DNA from 2 places in the Streptomyces sp. NPDC051243 genome. Region 2 is predicted to be linked to the other one. Evidence: riboswitches for the same ligand, from Rfam matches in the RefSeq annotation. Region 2 holds a riboswitch; the other holds the start of a gene.
The links. A riboswitch is a leader RNA that binds a small molecule or an ion and turns the genes downstream of it on or off. The one in region 2 is predicted to bind glycine.
Positions count from the first base shown of each region.

Region 1 (9,327 bases), on a different contig from region 2:
CGCCGGGCCGGCCGTACCACCACCTGCCCGTACGTCATCCGCCCGGCGATCTCGACCCGCAGGACGACGGGGGCACCGGCGTCACCGGACGGACGCGTCTTGAGCTGGGCGTACTCGATCACCAGCGAGTCGGTGTCGACCACGACTCCCGGTCGGGTGACGAGCTTCAGGGTCCCGGCGCGCATGTCCAGGTCGATGTGCAGGGTCGGGTCGACTATCACCGCCTGCGTGAAGTCGAGGGTCACATCGCCCCAGGAGGACCTGATCTCCAGCCGCTTGGGCACGACCCACCCCTCGCCCCGTACGGCAGAAGCGGCCTGCTGCTCGATCCGGACGACGTCCTTGGCCGGCGCACCACCCGGCGCCGGCGGCAGATCCACCGTCAACTCGGCCAGCTCACCCAAGGTGCGGGCGGTAAGAGCCGCGGTGACCCGCTCGCCCAGCTCCTCGATGGTCAGCCGGCCGTCCCCCGCCGCGGAGTTCAGCACATCCACGACACGGTCCCGGTCCCGGTCGGAAGCCCGCAGCCCCGTACGCGACAGCTCCGCCGACATACCCTCACCCCGTTCGCACGCCACCGACCACACTAACGCTATATCGCGTTATACCCAACGGCCAACCCCCCGCCCGCGGTTCCCGGCCGACACCCCTATCGTGACCGCCATGCACTCCTACACGATCGGCCAGGCGGCACGGCTGCTGGGCGTCAGCCCCGACACCGCCCGCCGCTGGGCGGACGCGGGCCGGGTGGCGACCCACCGCGACGAGACCGGACGGCGCCTCATCGACGGCAAGGACCTCGCCGCGTTCTCGGTCGAACTCGCCAGGTCCGGCAGCGGCGAGGAGGAGACCTCGTACACCTCGGTCCGCAACGCCTTCCCGGGCATCGTCACCGCGATCAAACTCGGCGACGTGGCGGCCCAGGTCGAGATCCAGGCAGGCCCGCACCGGCTGGTCTCGCTCCTCACCCGCGAGGCGGTCGAGGAACTGGGCCTGGAGGTGGGCATGGAGGCCACCGCCCGCGTGAAGTCGACGAACGTGCACATCGACCGAACATAGCCGGACAAAAAGGCGCACTACGGTAGGAATCACAAACCCAGACCGCCCCGAACTCCTATCGTCTGCGAGGCGTCCCCCATGAGCCTGAGCATCCGCAACCAGCTCCCCGGCACGGTCACCGCCATCACTCCCGGAGAGGTCATGGCCACGGTCAAGATCCGTCTCGCCGGTGGCCAGGACCTCACCGCGGCGATCACTCTGGAGGCCGTCGAGGACCTCGGCCTGGCCGAAGGCACCCCCGTGAACGCCCTCGTGAAGGCCACGGAGATCTCCCTCGCCACCGCCCCGGTCAAGGGCCTGTCCATCCGTAACCAGCTCCCCGGCACGGTCACCGGCCTCGCCACGGGCGGCGCGATGGCATCGGTCAAGATCGCCGTGGACGGCGCCGATCTGACGGCGGCCATCACCAGGGACGCCACCACCGACCTCGCCCTGTCCCCCGGAGTGCCCGTGGTCGCACTGGTCAAGGCGACGGAAGTAGCACTGACGACGAGCTGAGGCACAGGCGGCACGCAGGCACAGCCGCGAGAACGCCGACGGGCTTCGCCCGGCCGAGCTCGGCCGGGCGAAGCCCGTCTGTCATTCACCTACGTCGGCACGCAAGCCGCTGACCGTCAGTCCTCGTACGCATCCAGCGGCGGGCACGAGCACACGAGGTTGCGGTCACCGAAGGCCTGGTCGATCCGGCGCACCGGCGGCCAGTACTTGTCGGCGGCCGACACACCGGCCGGGAACACGGCCTCCTCACGGCCGTATGCGTGCTTCCACTCTCCGCCCAGCGAGCCGGCGGTGTGCGGGGCGTTGCGCAGCGGGTTGTCCTCGGCGGGCCACTCGCCCGATCCGACCTTCTCGATCTCCGCACGGATGGCGATCATCGCCTCGCAGAACCGGTCGAGTTCGGCCAGGTCCTCGGACTCGGTCGGCTCGATCATCAGCGTTCCGGCCACCGGGAACGACATCGTCGGCGCGTGGAAGCCGTAGTCGATGAGCCGCTTGGCCACGTCGTCGACACTCACTCCGGTCGCCTTGGTCAGCGGCCGCAGGTCGATGATGCACTCGTGCGCTACGAGCCCACCCGGTCCGGTGTAGAGCACCGGGTAGTGCGGCTCCAGGCGCTTGGCGACGTAGTTGGCGGACAGCACCGCCACCTGCGTGGCCCGCTTGAGCCCCTCGCCGCCCATGAGCCGGACGTACGCCCACGAGATCGGCAGGATCCCCGCGGAGCCCCAGGGCGCGGCCGAAATCGGGCCGACGCCCGTCTCGGGCCCGGCGGCGGGCTGCAGCGGGTGGTTCGGCAGATACGGCGCCAGGTGGGCGCGCACGGCGACGGGCCCGACTCCCGGGCCGCCACCGCCGTGCGGAATGCAGAAGGTCTTGTGCAGGTTCAGGTGGGACACGTCCCCGCCGAAGTGCCCCGGCTTGGCAAGCCCCACAAGGGCGTTGAGGTTCGCGCCGTCGACGTACACCTGCCCGCCCGCGTCGTGCACCTGCGCGCAGATGTCGGCGACGTGCTCCTCGAACACACCGTGTGTCGACGGGTACGTGATCATCAGCACCGCGAGTTCGTCCCGGTACTGCTGGATCTTCGCCCGCAGGTCCTCGACGTCGATCTCGCCGTCCTCGGCGGTCTTCACGACGACGACCTTCATGCCGGCCATCACAGCGCTCGCGGCATTGGTCCCGTGCGCCGACGACGGAATGAGGCACACGACCCGCTGCTCGTCGCCGTTGGCCCGGTGGTACCCGCGTACGGCGAGCAGCCCGGCCAGCTCACCCTGCGACCCGGCGTTCGGCTGCAGCGACACCTTGTCGTAGCCGGTGACCTCGGCGAGACGTTCCTCCAGCTCGCGGATGAGCGTCAGATAGCCCTGCGCCTGCTCCGCGGGCGCGAAGGGGTGCAGCTGCCCGAACTCGGGCCAGGTGACCGGCTCCATCTCGGTGGTCGCGTTGAGCTTCATCGTGCAGGAGCCCAGCGGAATCATGCCGCGGTCGAGCGCGTAGTCACGGTCGGCGAGCCTGCGCAGGTAGCGCAGCATCGCCGTCTCGGAGCGGTGCTGGTGGAAAACGGGGTGCGTGAGGTACTCGTCGCCGCGCAGCAGCCCGCCCGGAAGCGCCTCCTCCGTCTGCGCGTCCAGCGCCTCGATGTCCCCCTCGATCCCGAACGCCGTCCATACGGCGGTCAGTTGGGTCCGCGTAGTGGTCTCGTCGCAGGCGATGGACACGTGGTCGGCGTCGACGAGACGCAAGTTGACGCCGTTCTGCCGGGCGGCGGCGACGACCTCGGCGGCCTTCGCGGGCACCCGCACGGTCAAGGTGTCGAAGAAGGCACCGTGCACCACCTCCGCCCCACCCGCCGTGAGCCCCGCGGCGAGGATGGCGGCGTACCGATGGGTCCGCCGGGCGATGCTCTGCAGCCCCTCGGGCCCGTGGTACACGGCGTACATTCCGGCCATCACGGCGAGCAGCACCTGGGCGGTGCAGATGTTGCTGGTCGCCTTCTCCCGCCGGATGTGCTGCTCACGCGTCTGCAGGGCCAGCCGGTACGCCCTGTTCCCGTCCGCGTCCACGGACACGCCCACGAGCCGCCCCGGCAGGCTGCGCGCGAACTTCTCGTGCACGGCCATGTAGCCGGCGTGCGGCCCGCCGAAGCCCATCGGCACACCGAACCGCTGCGTCGTCCCGACCGCGATGTCCGCCCCGAGCTCACCGGGCGACTTCAGCAGCGTGAGCGCGAGCAGATCGGCGGCGACGGTGACGAGCGCACCGAGCTCGTGAGCCTGGTCGATGACCGGCTTGATGTCCCGTACAACACCGGAGGCGCCCGGGTACTGCAGGAGCACGCCGTTGATCTCACGCGCGGCGACGTCGGCCGGAATCCCGCCACTGAGGTCGGCGACGACGACCTCCACACCGGTCGGCTCGGCACGGGTCTCGATCACGGCGATGGTCTGCGGAAGCACATCCGCGTCGACCAGGAACAGCCCCTTCTTGTTCCTGCCCATACGCCGGGACAGGGCCATGGCCTCGGCAGCCGCCGTCCCCTCGTCGAGCAGCGAGGCACCGGAGGTCGGCAGCCCGGTGAGCTCGGCGACCATCGTCTGGAAGTTCAGCAGGGCCTCGAGCCGCCCCTGCGAGATCTCGGGCTGGTACGGCGTGTACGCGGTGTACCAGGCAGGGTTCTCCATGACATTCCGCAGGATGACCGGCGGCGTGAAGGTGCCGTAGTACCCGAGCCCGATCATCGAGGCCAGCACCTCGTTGCGATCGGCGAGCGACCGCAGCTCGGCCAGCACCTCGGCCTCGGTGCGCGCCCCGGGCAGATCGAGCGAGTCGGCGTTCTTGATCACATCCGGCACCGCCGCGGCGGTCAGCTCGTCGAGCGAGCCGTACCCGACCTGGGCGAGCATCTTGGCCCGGGCCTCATGGTCGGGACCGATATGACGCTGCTCGAAGGGAATCCCTTGTTCGAGCTCGGAGAGCGGAATGCGATGGGCGGTCATTGCGGAGGCCTCCTGGTCTGACGCGACCTTCGAGGGGCACCACGGCACGGGTACCCGGACGGCCTCCCCCTCTGTCATCTCAACCTGAGAGCTTCACCGGGTCACCCAAAGGCTCCCGGCTTTCACCGTCGGTGAGAGCGGAAGCCGTCGACACCCGCCCTGCTTTCCAGAGTGACCTCGTCCGTGCGGTACGTGTGCCTGAGAGATTCCGGGGAGGATTTGCTCCTTCGGCGCCTCCGATGGTGTCCGGAGGACTCTCCCGCACGGGGTCAGCAGCCGCTAGCAAGCCTACCAGCGAGGTCAACGCACGGACCTTCGAGTGGCCGCACTCACCAATGTGCCTTTTCGTAGTGCTTACGGATGAGTTGCGACCAAGTGGAGGGCCCGTGCAGACCGACATCGATCCGCGCAACCTGATCGGCCGCAAGGCCTTCGACCGCAACGGCACCAAGATCGGCACCATCGACGAGGTCTATCTCGACGACGCCACCGGAGTGCCGGAATGGGCTGCGATACGCACCGGCCTGTTCTCCCGGGACGCCTTCGTCCCCCTGGAGCCCAGCGAACTCGTAGAGGGCACCCTCCACGTCCCCTTCGACCGCGCCCTGATCAAGGACGCCCCCGACTTCGGCGTAGGCCGCCACCTCTCCCCCGAACAGGAACTCCAGCTCTACCACCACTACGGCCTCGACGTGGCCGCTCCACCCCCCATCCCGGACCGAGACTTCGGCAACTTGGCAGGCAGAGAGGACACCTGACCCACCAGCCAGGCGCCCGCACACCCACCAGCCAGCCATCCCACACACCCACACACCTCGCGGACCCGCCCCCACCCAGCCTGGCGAGCACCCACCCCACCCAACCTGCAGCCCCGCACGCCCACACAACCTGCGAGCACCCACCCCACCCAGCGTGCAAATCCCAGCGCAGCCGCAGGCACCCAGCCCACGAACCCTGCGGACCCAGACCGGCGCGGCTGGCGCGGCCGCTCACAGCCCGCGGCACCCAACCCACCCAGCCTGCCGCTCCCATGCCCGCGCAGCCGCATGCACGCGCCCAGCCCACCCAGCCTGCCCACCGGCGCCCACAGCCCGCCGGCAACCACCCCACGCAGCCTCCCGCACCCACGCCCACACAGCCGCAGGCACCCAGTCCACCAAGCCTGCGCACCCGGGCTCACCCAGCCTGCGGGCACCCCAGCCCTCCCAACCCACCCAGCCCGCGAGCACCCAGCCCACCCAGCCTGCGGGCAGTCGTGCCGCTGGGGCGGCACGGGTGGGCGCAGGCGGCACCCCGCAAGCGCCGGGTCGCGCGACCCACTCCTACCGCAACCACAACCCCGGGAACGCAGCCAAGCCACCAGACGCTCCACGCCCGAACGCGCTCCACGCCCGAACGGTTCACGCCGTGAGCCAGCCGCACCCCCTACCCGCCCGGCATCACACGCGGCGCTACCTCCGAGCTCTCCCCCTCCACCCCCGCCGCCTCCCCCGCCCCCGCACCCCCCGCTCTCCCCGCCACCAACGGCAACGGATCCGCCGCCGCCAACCCCGGATCATCAACCCGAAACGTCCGCACCCGCCCCGGCTCCGACCCAGGCGTCTCGAACCGCACAGTCACCCGCCCCAGCCCACTCCCCTGCACCCACCCATGCCCGTACTCGACGTGCCGCACATCGTGCCCCGCAACCCACCGCCGCTCGACGGGCACAACGTCCCGCTCCTCCTCGCGCTCCTCCCGATCCCCCTCCTCCTCGCTCTGCTCGACCCGCTCCCCCGCCGCCTGCGCGAACAGATCCTCCTGCGTGTAGTCGGCCAAGCCGCTCACCCCGACCCCCAGCAGCCGTACACCCCCCGTCGTGTCCACGGCCTCCAGCAACCGCGCCGCAGCCTCCCGCACCACCGCCGGATCATCCGTAGGCCCACGCAGCGTCTCGGACCGCGTCAGGGTGGAGAAGTCGTACCGCCGCACCTTCAGCACGATCGTCCGCCCGGACAACCCGGCCCCCCGCAACCGCCGCACACAACGGTCGGCCAGCCGCTGCACCTCCAGCCCCACCCGGACCCGGTCATGAATGTCCACGTCGTACGTGTCCTCGACCGACACCGACTTGGCCTCCCGTTCGGCCACCACGGGCCGCTCGTCGTGCGCCAGCGCCATGGCGTACAGGGCGTGCCCATGCGCCTTGCCGAGCAGCCGCACGAGCTCGTCCTCCCCCGCCTCCGCGATCTCGTCGACCGTGTGGATCCCGGCCCGCCGCAGATGATCCCCCGTGGCCGGCCCCACCCCCGGCAACGTCCGCACGGACATCGGCCCGAGCAACGCCCTCTCGGTCCCCGGCTCGATCAACACCAGCCCATCGGGCTTGGCCTCCTCCGAGGCGATCTTCGCCAGCATCTTGGACGCGGCCAGCCCCACGGACCCCGCAAGCCCGGTGGCCGCCCGTATGTCGGCACGCAGCTTCGTCCCCACCAGCCGCGCCGACTGCTCGTCCCACGCCGCTCCCGCGGCCTCCAGATCCACGAACGCCTCGTCCAGACTGAGCGGCTCCACCAGCGGCGACAGCTCCCGCAGCAGCCCCATGACCTGGTCGCTGATCTCGCGGTAGATCCCGAACCGCGGCACGAGATAAGCGGCATTCGGCGCCAGCCGACGCGCCTGAGCCATCGGCATCGCGGAGTGGACGCCGAAGACCCGGGCCTCATAGGACGCGGTGGCGACGACTCCACGCGGCCCGAGCCCGCCCACGATCACGGCTTTCCCGCGCAGGCTCGGCTTGGATGCCTGCTCCACCGAGGCGTAGAAGGCATCCATGTCGAGATGCAGGATCGTGGGCGCGTTTCTCACATCTCCGATGCTGCCTCACGCCACTGACAATCCCCCGCCGCAAAGGCCCAGCCAGTCGACCACCGGCCGGATCGACCACGGGCCCCATCCCGCCCGGCAGCTCCCAAGCCCCGGACGACGGCCGCTCGGACCGCACAGACCAGCCGACCACACCGCCGGTACAACCCATCGGCCCAACCCATCGGCCCAACCCATCGGGCCACCTGGTCAGACCACCGAGCCAACCCCTCGGTGACCGTCCGACCAGGCCGCCCGGCAACCCCCTCAAACCGCTCGATTACGCCGCCGAGCCAGCTCGTCCGCCGGATTGTGCCCGACCAGCGTTTCCCCGGTGTCGATACGCTCCCCGTGCAACTGCGACAAGGCGCTCTCGACGTCCCGCCACACCACACCCACGGCGATCCCGAAGATCCCCTGCCCACCCTGGAGCAGCGCGTGGACCTCGTCAGGCGAGGTGCACTCGTACACCGTCGCGCCGTCGCTCATCAGCGTCATGCGCTCCAGATCACGAAAGCCGCGCTCCCGCAGGTGCTGCACGGCGGTACGGATGTTCTGCAGCGACACACCGGTGTCGAGGAACCGCTTGACGATCTTCAGGACGACGACGTCCCGGAAGCTGTACAGCCGCTGCGTCCCCGACCCGTACGCGGGCCGCACGCTCGGCTCGACCAGGCCGGTGCGCGCCCAGTAGTCGAGCTGCCGGTAGGTGATGCCGGCGGCCGCACACGCCGTCGGACCGCGGTAGCCGATCTGCTCGGTTTCCATGGACGCCGCCCCTCCGCCGCTGCTCGGCACGGCCGTCGGTCGCTTCGGAGCGTGATCGGCCGCGCTGCCCTGAAGCGGGCTGCCGGGATGGGGGTACCCCCTGCTCGAACGAAGTTGAGAACTCGGGGGAGGGTACGATCCGCCCGCCCCGAGACTACGCCCGGGGGCGCCCCCACCCGAACCGTCGCCGCTGCTTCTCACGCCGACCTCCGTCCTTGACCTGCCTTCTCGACGGTAGGCAGTCACCAGGGGTGCGTCAACGATCGCCACACTCGGCACGCCGAGTGATAATCACCCTAGGAGTGGTTTCCCGCACCCCACCGCGGGGAAAGGCTAGCCGAATGCGCTCGGCGCAGGCCTCAGGACGCTCTCACTCGCCGTCGGCAAATGCCGGCATTTGAGCTGTAACCGGCGGTAGGCCGCCCGATCACGGACCGCGAGCCCGCCGGGCCGCCCACACCGCCTCACTGACTGCTGGTGCCGAAGTCCTCGGGCGAGATCTGGTCGAGGAACTCGCGGAACTTCTCCACCTCGTCCTCCTGCTCGTCCGGGATCGCGATGCCCGCGTCGTCGAGCACGCCGTCGCTGCCGTAGATCGGCGTTCCGGTGCGCAGGGCCAGCGCTATGGCATCGGACGGGCGGGCGCTCACCTCGACGCCGCTGGCGAAGACCAGCTCGGCGTAGAAGACGCCCTCACGCAGATCCGTGATGCGTACTTCGGTGAGCTCCTGGCCGACGGCCTCCAGCACGTCCTTGAACAGGTCGTGGGTCAGCGGTCGCGCGGGGGCCATGCCCTGCTGGGCGAAGGCGATCGCTGTCGCCTCCCCCGGCCCGATCCAGATGGGGAGGTAGCGGTCGCCTCCCACTTCGCGCAGGAGCACGATCGGTTGGTTGGAGGGCATTTCCACCCGGACACCTACGACATCGAGCTCGTTCACACAGCAACCCTAGGCCGTGCTCGGGACGTTTGGGTAGTCGGGCCGAGAACGGGTGGCCGATCCGGCCTTCCCCGGGCCTCTCCCGCTCAGGGCAGCCGTACCCCGAGAGCGGTCTGCACCAGCGCGGCGTGCAGCTTCACCGTGAGCCCCGCCAGTTCCTTGGCACGGGCTTCGGCGTGTGCCCTGGTCTGCGGGTTGCGGTGCCGCCTGAGCGGTGC
Region 1 is NZ_JBITES010000020.1:196,540-205,866, forward strand. It holds gene ACIBAG_RS39545 (DUF1707 domain-containing protein) at 1-554, opposite strand, end outside; gene ACIBAG_RS39550 (molybdopterin-binding protein) at 664-1,059, shown strand; gene ACIBAG_RS39555 (molybdopterin-binding protein) at 1,138-1,557, shown strand; gene gcvP (aminomethyl-transferring glycine dehydrogenase) at 1,674-4,559, opposite strand; glycine riboswitch at 4,736-4,831, opposite strand; gene ACIBAG_RS39565 (PRC-barrel domain-containing protein) at 4,946-5,317, shown strand; partial or broken gene ACIBAG_RS39570 (DNA polymerase IV) at 5,959-7,406, opposite strand; gene ACIBAG_RS39575 (MerR family transcriptional regulator) at 7,671-8,372, opposite strand; gene ACIBAG_RS39580 (bifunctional nuclease family protein) at 8,636-9,109, opposite strand; gene ACIBAG_RS39585 (MerR family transcriptional regulator) at 9,196-9,327, opposite strand, start outside.
Region 1: another riboswitch for glycine. It lies ahead of gcvP (aminomethyl-transferring glycine dehydrogenase); the one in region 2 lies ahead of gcvT (glycine cleavage system aminomethyltransferase GcvT).

Region 2 (9,327 bases):
TGCCGTGCACGATCTGCTGCAGGAAGCCGTAGCCGGTCGGCCAGTCGGCGCCCCACTGCATCATCATCAGGCCGATGTTGTTCTTCTCGAGGAACTTGGGCACGCCCGCGTAGTCGGAGAAGTACTTGCCGGACGGGTACTGCTTGATGTCCGCGTCGATGCCGACCTTCTTCAGCGCGCCGACGATCGCGGTGGCCGCGTCGACCTCGCCCTGCCGGTCGCTGCGGGCCGAGATGGAGGTCTTGAAGCCGCCCTCCTTGCCACAGGCCTTCAGGTGCTCCTTGGCCTTGGCCACGTCGCCCTTGCTGTCCTTGGTGGCGTACAGGTCGGCCTTCTCGTAGCCGGAGACGTCGGTCGGCAGGACGGTGGTGGCGATGTCACCGCGGATCGGGCCGCCCATCGCGGTCTGGACGGCGGTCTTGTCGATCGCGTACTCGACGGCCTTGCGGCACTCGATGTTGTCGAACGGCGCCAGCTTGGTGTTGATCGCCGTGTAGATGAGGCGACCGCCCAGCGCGTTGTCCGTGTTGGCCATCTGATCCTTGTCGTTCAGGATCTGCGCCTGGGTCTGCGCGTCGACACCGGTTCCCTGGATGTCGATCATGGTGGCCCCGGACATCACGTCCTTGTCGATCGTGGCCTTGTTGACCTTGAGGTTCACCACGATCTTGTCCGGGTACTGCTTGCGCAGCGGGTCCGTCTTGGCGTCCCACTCGGGGTTGCGGACCAGGACGATCTGCTTGCCCTCCTCGTACTTCTCGAACTTGTACGAGCCGGAGGAGACGACCTTCTTGGTGTAGTCCACACCCGTGTCCTTGGCCCGCGGCACGGGGGCCGTCTGCGGGGCACTGACCAGGTAGTCGAACTCGGAGAACGCCTTGTTCAGGTGGAAGACGATCGTGTGGTCGTCCGGGGTCTCGATGGACGAGATGCCCTTTTCGCTCTTGTCCTTGTAGGGGCCCTTGTACTTGTCCGGGTCGTCCAGCAGCTGCTGGAAGTAGTTGGGGCCGAGGGAGAGCACGTCACGCGCGAAGTTCGAGCGCTCCACGGCGTACTTGACGTCCTTTGAGGTGACCGCGGTCCCGTCCTCGTACTTGACGCCCTGTCGGATCTTGTACGTCCAGGTCTTGCCGCCGTCGCTGGGCGTGCCCTTGCCCTCGGCGAGGTCCGGGACGAGCTCGTTGCCGGCCTCACCGGGGGCGGGCTTGAAGGTCATCAGAGGACGCGCGTAGAGGCGGCTGAAGTTGTAGCCGTAGGCGTAGTACATGTTGCCCGGGTCCAGGGACTCGGGAGCGTCGGAGCTCGCGTAGGTGACCGTGCCGCCCTTGTGGGTGGACTCGTTCACCACTCCCTTGGTCGCGGCGTTGACGCCGGCGCCCTTGGGCGTGTTCTTGCCTTCGTCGGCCTTGCTGCAGCCCGCGAGAAGCAGGCCGGCGCTACTGGCGACCGCGACTGCGGCCAATGCTGACCTTCGCATGATGGTCGGATTCCCCTTCGTAGGTGGACACTTGGGTGGGACGTCGGGTCGCAGCCGGGTGTGGCGACCGCGGACGTCAGCGGCTGCGGGGGTCGAGTGCGTCCCGGAGGCCGTCACCGAGGAGGTTGAAGGCCAGCACCGTGATGAAGATCGCGAGGCCGGGAACGATCATGTACTGCGGGTCGACCTCGAAGAAGTCGACGGCCTGGTTGAGCATTCCACCCCAGGACGACTGGGGCGGCTGGATGCCCACGCCGAGGAAACTCAGCGAGGCTTCGAAGAGGATGTTCGTCGGAATGAGCAGCGTCGAGTAGACGATGATCGGCGCGACGAGGTTGGGCAGCAGTTCCTTGAAGAGGATGTACGGCCCGCCGGCCCCCATCCCCCGGGAGGCGTCGACGAACTCCCGCTCGCGCAGTGCCAGGGTCTGGCCGCGCACGATCCGCCCCATGTACGGCCAGTTGAAGAAGCCGATGACGAAGATCAGGACGGAGATGTGCAGCGGCAGCCCTTCGAGGCCGAAGGCACCGCCCTGGAGCGTCGCGGAGATGGCGATGGCGAACAGGAGCAGCGGGAACGCGAGGAAGGTGTCCATGAGCCGGCTGACGATGGTGTCGACCCGTCCGCCGTAGTAGCCGGCGATGAGGCCGAGCACCGTCCCGATCACGTTGGACAGGATCGTCGCGCCGAAGGCCACGACCAGGGAGACCCAGGAGCCCTCGAGGATGCGCGCGAGGATGTCCCGGCCGAACTTCGGCTCGACGCCGAGCGGGTGGTCCCAGCTCATCCCGCCGAAGTCGCCCTTGGGCAGCGAGGTGTTGGGGTCGATCAGGTCCTGGTGGAAGGCGTTGGGGTCGAGGCCCAGCAGCGCCTGGAGCGGGCGGGACAGAGCCGCGACGAGGATGAGCAGCACGACCACGACGCCGCCCGCGACCGCCACCTTGTCGCGCTTGAAGCGGGTCCAGGCGATCTGCCCGAGAGAGCGACCCTCGATCTTCTTGGACTCGACCCCCTGCAGCACGGCCTCGGGCTGGGCCTCGGCCTGCGATCCGGTGGTCTCGATCGGTGCCGTCACAGTGAGATTGACCCCTCTCGGCCGGCGGTTGCCGACCCCCCTGGCTGCCGCTGTAGCGGTTGCTTCAACTCGTACACAGGACCGACCGGCCCGTGTCTTGCGGGGAGTCTTCAACGCTTTGGCGATCTGTTGCCAGAGTTGGCGGGGAAAGGATGCGCAACCGTGATGCTGTCTGGGGGGTTCCGTTATCCGAACAACGGGTAACGACCGCCGGACGCGCATCAGTTGGGGCGTATGAGGGCGGACCGGGACCTTCCGATCACATCTACGCGCGAAGAACTACCTGTGAAACCGAAGCGAGGGGCCATGGGCGCCTACGACATCCGGGCTGCGGACTGAACAGTAGGTTAGCCGGTCGATGATCAGTAACGGCCCTGTGCCGGTGGGTAGCCGTAGCCGGCCGCCGGAGCCTGCGCGGGGGCCGCCGCGTGCGCCTCGCGGTCGTAGAAGGGGCGGCCGTTGGCGCGCATCCACATCGCGACCGGGTCGTACTCGTCGGACATCGCCACGGTCGAGACGGGGAGGCCGTCCGGTACGGCGCCGATCGACTGCGACATCATCGAGCGCACCGAGTCCACGGCGGGCGGACTGGTGTCGTACACGTCGAGCCCGATGGCGAGATACGGCGCGCCGAGCGCCGGCTGCACCCAGGCGCGGCGCAGGGAGCGGACGGCCGGGGTGCGGTGGGCGTTCTGCGCGAGCAGGGCGTAGAACTGCGGGATCTCGATGCCGGGTTCCGACAGGCGAAGGGGACCGGCGGGCTGGCGGTCCAGGCCCGTGGCGATGCGCCGCAGGTCGAGCCAGGGGATGCCGACGCCGCCGCCCGGGGCGTGCGGGTTCAGCCACAGGCCGTAGTGGTCCGGGTAGAGGGTGCGGGCCACGTCGACTCCGTCGACGACCTCGTAACTGCGGTTCCAGCCGCTGGCCGACAGCTCCTGGGCGGAGGTGACGCAGGGGGCGTAGCCGTAGCCGTCGACCTCCATGTTTCCGTACTGGGCGTCCGGGGAGCCGGCCTGGCCGTGCCACAGCAGCATCCAGACCTGGCCGGTGGAGGGGGTCGCGAGCGCGCGCAGGAGGGCCTCGTAGGCGTCGTAGCGCCCGGGGGTCACCTGGCGCAGCATGTTCTCGACCTGTCCGGTCGAGGTAGTGCCGCTCGCGCTCACGATTTACCGCCCCTTCGGGAAAATGGCTGTGTGCCCAGCTTAGGCGCTCCGCTGGGAGAGCCGGGGAGAGCTCGGGACTTGATGCGGTCTGCCGTCTGCGGGCCGTGGGGGGTGATCGCGCCCCCGCGGCGGAGCCGCATATCGATACAGCCCCGCGCCCCTGGCGGCGTTGCCCTCACGGGCGTCTAGAAATCCCGCTGATAAAAGGGGCGTACCTTCTGGCGCAGCCAGTCGATCACCGGGTCCTGGGCCACGTCCATCAGGACCAGGTTGACCGGCCACTGCACCGGCGTGCGGCCCAGGGCTCGGGCCAGGGCGTTCATGGGGGCCGCTCGCAAGTCGCCGTCCCATACCGAGAGTTCCACGCCTATGAACATCACCGGGGTGGACATCTCGATGGCGGCCAGGCAGCGGCGGGCCGTCGTGATCACGCCGGTCTCCGCGAACTCGGCCGAGGCCGTCGCGAGGAAGTCGACCGGGTCCTCCTGCCAGTCGGGCTCGTAGAGCTTGACGCGGCCGCCGGAGGTGAGGCCGTCCAGTGGGGTGCGGCCCACCCGGCAGAGCTCGGCCACCGCGGCGGGGGGCAGGGGGACGCCGACCACGCCGTCGGGGTTCACGGCGATGCCCACCTGCGGGGGCAGGCCGCGGGCGAACTCGACGGCGGGGGCGATGGTGTACGACATGTGGGAGCCGACGACCTGGCGGAACTGTTCCTCGGAGCTGAAGACGGGGACGTATGCCTGGCCGCCCATCTCCACCGTGGGCAGGTCCAGCGGGCCGCTGTGCGGGCCGCCGCCGTTGGGCAGGGGCACCCAGACGAAGCTGCGGCCCAGCACCTCGATGATCCGGCCGCCCGCCGACGGCAGGCCGAGGGAGGCCGAGAGCACCTCCTCCAACTCGTTGCCGGGCCAGCCGCCGTGCGGGTGGAGCTGCGCCTGTGCCGGGAAGTCCGCGGGGAGATCCGCTGGGAAGTCCATCTCAATGACCGCCTGCTGTGAACCACGTCTGTGGCTCAGAAGGCTATCCGGTGTCCGGCCCGCGCAGGTCCACGGCAGGGCGACTCATACACGCGTCCGGTACGTGTCCGGACATGCAGGCGTCCAGTACGTGTCCGGCCGGTCCGCGAACGCCGAACGTATACGGCCGGTCAGCCGGTGAACCCGATCCGGCGCAGTACGTCCGCCGCCGAGCGGTCGACCAGCACCGCCGAGCCGCAGCCCCGGGGCAGGTGCCCCTTCTCCACCGAGCGCAGCAGTCGGGCGGCCGCTCTGCGGTGGCGCAGGAAGGCGTACCGCGAGACGCCTCGGCCGCGCTCGCGCTGGCCTTCCAGGGCCGTGTCCGGGGTGACGTCGAGCAGCAGCAGGTGCAGGGTGCCGCCGCGGCGGCGGGCCTCGCGGGCCAGCCAGCCGCGCACCCAGGCCTGCGTGCCGCAGTCGTGCACGACGACACCCTCGCCGGAGCGCAGGGCGCGGCGCAGTCCGGCGTAGTGCGCGAGGCGCACCAGGGGGCGGTAGAGGGCGTAGGGGAAGAAGCCGGGCATGCGGGCGTCCCAGCGGTCCCGGGCGTCCTGGGAGTCGATGCGGATGCCCTTCACCGCGCGCTTCATCAGGGTGGACTTGCCGCTGCCGGGCAGGCCGGTGATCACGACGAGGTCCCTGGGGCCGAAGAGCAGGGCGTGCGGGCTGCGGCCGGAGCGCTCGCGCAGGTCGCGGACCACGGCTGGGATGCGCTTGCCGCGGACTTCGACACAGGGGGCCGCGGGCTGCTTGGGCAGCGCGATGCCCGAGGTCGTGGCGTACGCCGTGGTGCGGTTCACCGTCATCGTCCTCCTCCGGGGTCAGGAGTCCCTTCCCCACTGAGCGTAAAGAGAAGGTAATGGATGATCTCTCGCATTTTCGTTCGCTTACTGCCACAAGCCGGTTACAGACACAGCCCTGCCGAAGACGAGCCCGGCGTGCAATGATGTGCGCGCCAACTGCATACCGGCCGTTTGAATCCGCGCGGGAGAGTCCTCAGCAGTCCATCGCTGGGGCGCCGAAGGAGCAAGTCCCTCCCTTGAATCTCTCAGGCCCCGTTACCGCGCGGGCGAGGCACATCTGAAAAGCGGGCCGCCCCCTCTCTGCGAGCTCTTCGAGAAGCGGTGCGACCCCACCCAAGGTGCAAGCCGTGATCGTCCCTGTGGCGGTCCTGGCGAACCTCTCAGGTTCCGATGACAGATGGGGAGGAACGACCTCGCCCGAGATGTCTTGCCCTTGGAGACGACCGACCGATGAGCAGTACAGGAGAACTCCGTCACACCGCGCTCGATGCCCTGCATCGCTCGCTCGGCGCGACGATGACCGACTTCGCCGGCTGGGACATGCCGCTTCGCTACGGCTCCGAGCGCGACGAGCACAACGCCGTGCGCACCAAGGCCGGACTGTTCGACCTCTCGCACATGGGCGAGATCACGGTGACGGGCCCGGACGCGGCCCGGCTGCTGAACTACGCCCTCGTCGGCAACATCGCCTCCGTCGGTGTCGGCCGCGCCCGCTACACCATGATCTGCCAGGCCGACGGCGGCATCCTCGACGACCTGATCGTCTACCGGCTCGCCGAGACCGAGTACATGGTCGTCGCCAACGCCTCCAACGCCCAGATCGTGCTGGACGCGCTGGTGGAGCGTTCCGCCGGCTTCGACGCCGAGGTCCGCGACGACCGGGACGCCTACGCGCTGATCGCCGTCCAGGGCCCCGAGTCCCCCGGCATCCTGAAGTCCCTCACCGACGCCGACCTGGACGGGCTGAAGTACTACGCCGGTCTGCCCGGCACCGTCGCCGGCGTCCCCGCCCTCATCGCCCGCACCGGCTACACCGGCGAGGACGGCTTCGAGCTGTTCGTGAAGCCGGAGCACGCCGTCGAGCTGTGGCAGGCGCTGACCAAGGCGGGCGAGGGCGTCGGTCTGGTGCCGTGCGGTCTGTCCTGCCGGGACACGCTGCGCCTGGAGGCGGGCATGCCGCTGTACGGCCATGAGCTCTCCACCTCCCTCACTCCCTTCGACGCCGGGCTCGGCCGGGTGGTGAAGTTCGAGAAGGAGGGCGACTTCGTCGGGCGTACGGCGCTGCAGGAGGCCGCCACCCGGGCCACCGAGAACCCGCCCCGCGTCCTCGTCGGCCTGGTCGCCGAGGGCCGCCGTGTCCCGCGTGCCGGGATGGCGGTCGTCGCCGGCGGCGAGGTGATCGGCGAGGTCACCTCCGGCGCGCCCTCGCCCACGCTGGGCAAGCCGATCGCGATGGCGTACGTCGACGCGGCGCACTCGGCGCCGGGCACGGCCGGGGTCGGCGTGGACATCCGCGGCAGCCACGAGCCGTACGAGGTCGTGGCGCTGCCGTTCTACAAGCGGCAGAAGTAACACTCGAAGCGGCGGATCCAGCGCCGGAAAGACAGACTGACAGCGGCGCGTGCGTGACCCTGCGCACATTTCCGCTGCTCACACACGTTCTCAGCAGTCCCCCACTCATCACCACTCCCGCGCGTACAGGAGAATTCAGGCCATGAGCAACCCCCAGCAGCTGCGCTACAGCAAGGAGCACGAGTGGCTGTCGACCGCCGAGGACGGCGTCGCGACGGTCGGCATCACCGAGTTCGCGGCCAACGCGCTCGGCGATGTCGTCTACGCCCAGCTCCCCGAGGTCGGCTCGACCGTGACCGCGGGTGACACCTGCGGCGAGCTGGAGTCGACCAAGTCCGTCTCCGACCTGTACTCCCCGGTCACCGGCGAGGTCACCGAGATCAACGAGGACGTGGTGAACGACCCGGCGCTGGTGAACTCCGCCCCCTTCGAGGGCGGCTGGCTGTTCAAGGTACGCGTCACGGAGGAGCCGGCCGACCTGCTCTCCGCGGACGAGTACGCCGCCCACACCGCCGGCTGAGGAGTCGTACCCCATATGTCTGCCACATCCGACAAGTCGCTTCTGAACACGTCCCTGCACGAGCTCGACCCGGCCGTCGCCGCCGCGGTCGACGCCGAGCTGGAGCGTCAGCAGTCCACCCTGGAGATGATCGCCTCCGAGAACTTCGCGCCGGTCGCGGTCATGGAGGCGCAGGGCTCGGTCCTGACCAACAAGTACGCCGAGGGCTACCCGGGCCGCCGCTACTACGGCGGCTGTGAGCACGTCGACGTCGCCGAGCAGATCGCCATCGACCGGGTCAAGGAGCTGTTCGGCGCCGAGTACGCCAACGTCCAGCCGCACTCCGGCGCCTCCGCCAACCAGGCCGCCCTGTTCGCCCTCGCCCAGCCCGGGGACACCATCCTCGGCCTGGACCTCGCGCACGGCGGCCATCTCACCCACGGGATGCGGCTGAACTTCTCGGGCAAGCAGTTCAACGTGGTCCCGTACCACGTGGACGACTCCGGTCTGGTCGACATGGCCGAGGTCGAGCGCCTGGCCAAGGAGCACCGGCCGAAGGTGATCATCGCGGGGTGGTCGGCGTACCCGCGGCAGCTGGACTTCGCGGAGTTCCGGCGGATCGCCGACGAGGTCGAGGCGTACCTGTGGGTGGACATGGCGCACTTCGCCGGGCTGGTCGCGGCCGGGCTGCACCCCAACCCGGTCCAGTACGCCGATGTCGTCACCTCCACCACGCACAAGACCCTCGGCGGCCCGCGCGGCGGCATCATCCTCGCGAAGAAGGACTTCGCGAAGAAGCTGAACTCCTCGGTCTTCCCCGGTTTCCAGGGCGGCCCGCTGGAGCATGTGATCGCGGCCAAGGCGGTCTCCTTCAAGGTCGCCGCGTCGGAGGAGTTCAAGGAGCGCCAGCGCCGTACGGTGGAGGGCGCGAAGATCCTCGCCGAGCGGCTGACCGCGGCCGACGCCCGTGAGGCGGGGGTGAACGTACTGTCCGGCGGTACGGACGTGCACCTGATCCTGGTCGACCTGCGCGAGTCCGAGCTGGACGGGCAGCAGGCCGAGGACCGTCTCCACGAGGTCGGCATCACGGTGAACCGCAACGCCGTCCCCAACGACCCGCGTCCGCCGATGGTGACGTCCGGTCTGCGCATCGGCACCCCGGCGCTGGCCACGCGCGGCTTCACCGCCGAGGACTTCACCGAGGTCGCGGACGTCATCGCCGAGACGCTCAAGCCGTCGTACGACGCGCAGGCACTGAAGGCCCGGGTCAAGGCCCTCGCCGACAAGCACCCGCTGTACCCCGGTCTGAACAAGTAGTTCCTTTTTGTGGGGTGTCCCGCACACTGGTCAGTGAGCGAGCGGGGCACCCCGCAGAACCTTCTGCACCACCCCGTATTGAGGAGTCCCCGTGGCCATCTCGGTCTTCGACCTGTTCTCGATCGGCATCGGCCCGTCGAGCTCCCACACGGTCGGCCCGATGCGAGCGGCTCGTATGTTCGCCCGTCGGCTGCGCAACGAGGACCTGCTGTCCTCCGTCGCGTCGGTACGGTCCGAGCTGTACGGCTCGCTCGGCGCGACCGGCCATGGCCACGGCACCCCGAAGGCGGTGCTGCTGGGCCTGGAGGGCTCATCGCCGCGGACGGTGGACGTGGAGACGGCGGACGAGCGGGTCGAGGCGATCAAGTCGTCGGGCCGGCTCCGGCTGCTCGGCGAGCAGGAGAT
Region 2 is NZ_JBITES010000012.1:11,309-20,635, reverse strand. It holds gene ACIBAG_RS29120 (ABC transporter substrate-binding protein) at 1-1,477, opposite strand, end outside; gene ACIBAG_RS29115 (ABC transporter permease) at 1,554-2,552, opposite strand; gene ACIBAG_RS29110 (enhanced serine sensitivity protein SseB C-terminal domain-containing protein) at 2,915-3,715, opposite strand; gene ACIBAG_RS29105 (enhanced serine sensitivity protein SseB) at 3,901-4,692, opposite strand; gene ACIBAG_RS29100 (AAA family ATPase) at 4,863-5,537, opposite strand; glycine riboswitch at 5,707-5,805, shown strand; gene gcvT (glycine cleavage system aminomethyltransferase GcvT) at 5,985-7,106, shown strand; gene gcvH (glycine cleavage system protein GcvH) at 7,249-7,626, shown strand; gene glyA (serine hydroxymethyltransferase) at 7,642-8,922, shown strand; gene ACIBAG_RS29080 (L-serine ammonia-lyase) at 9,014-9,327, shown strand, end outside.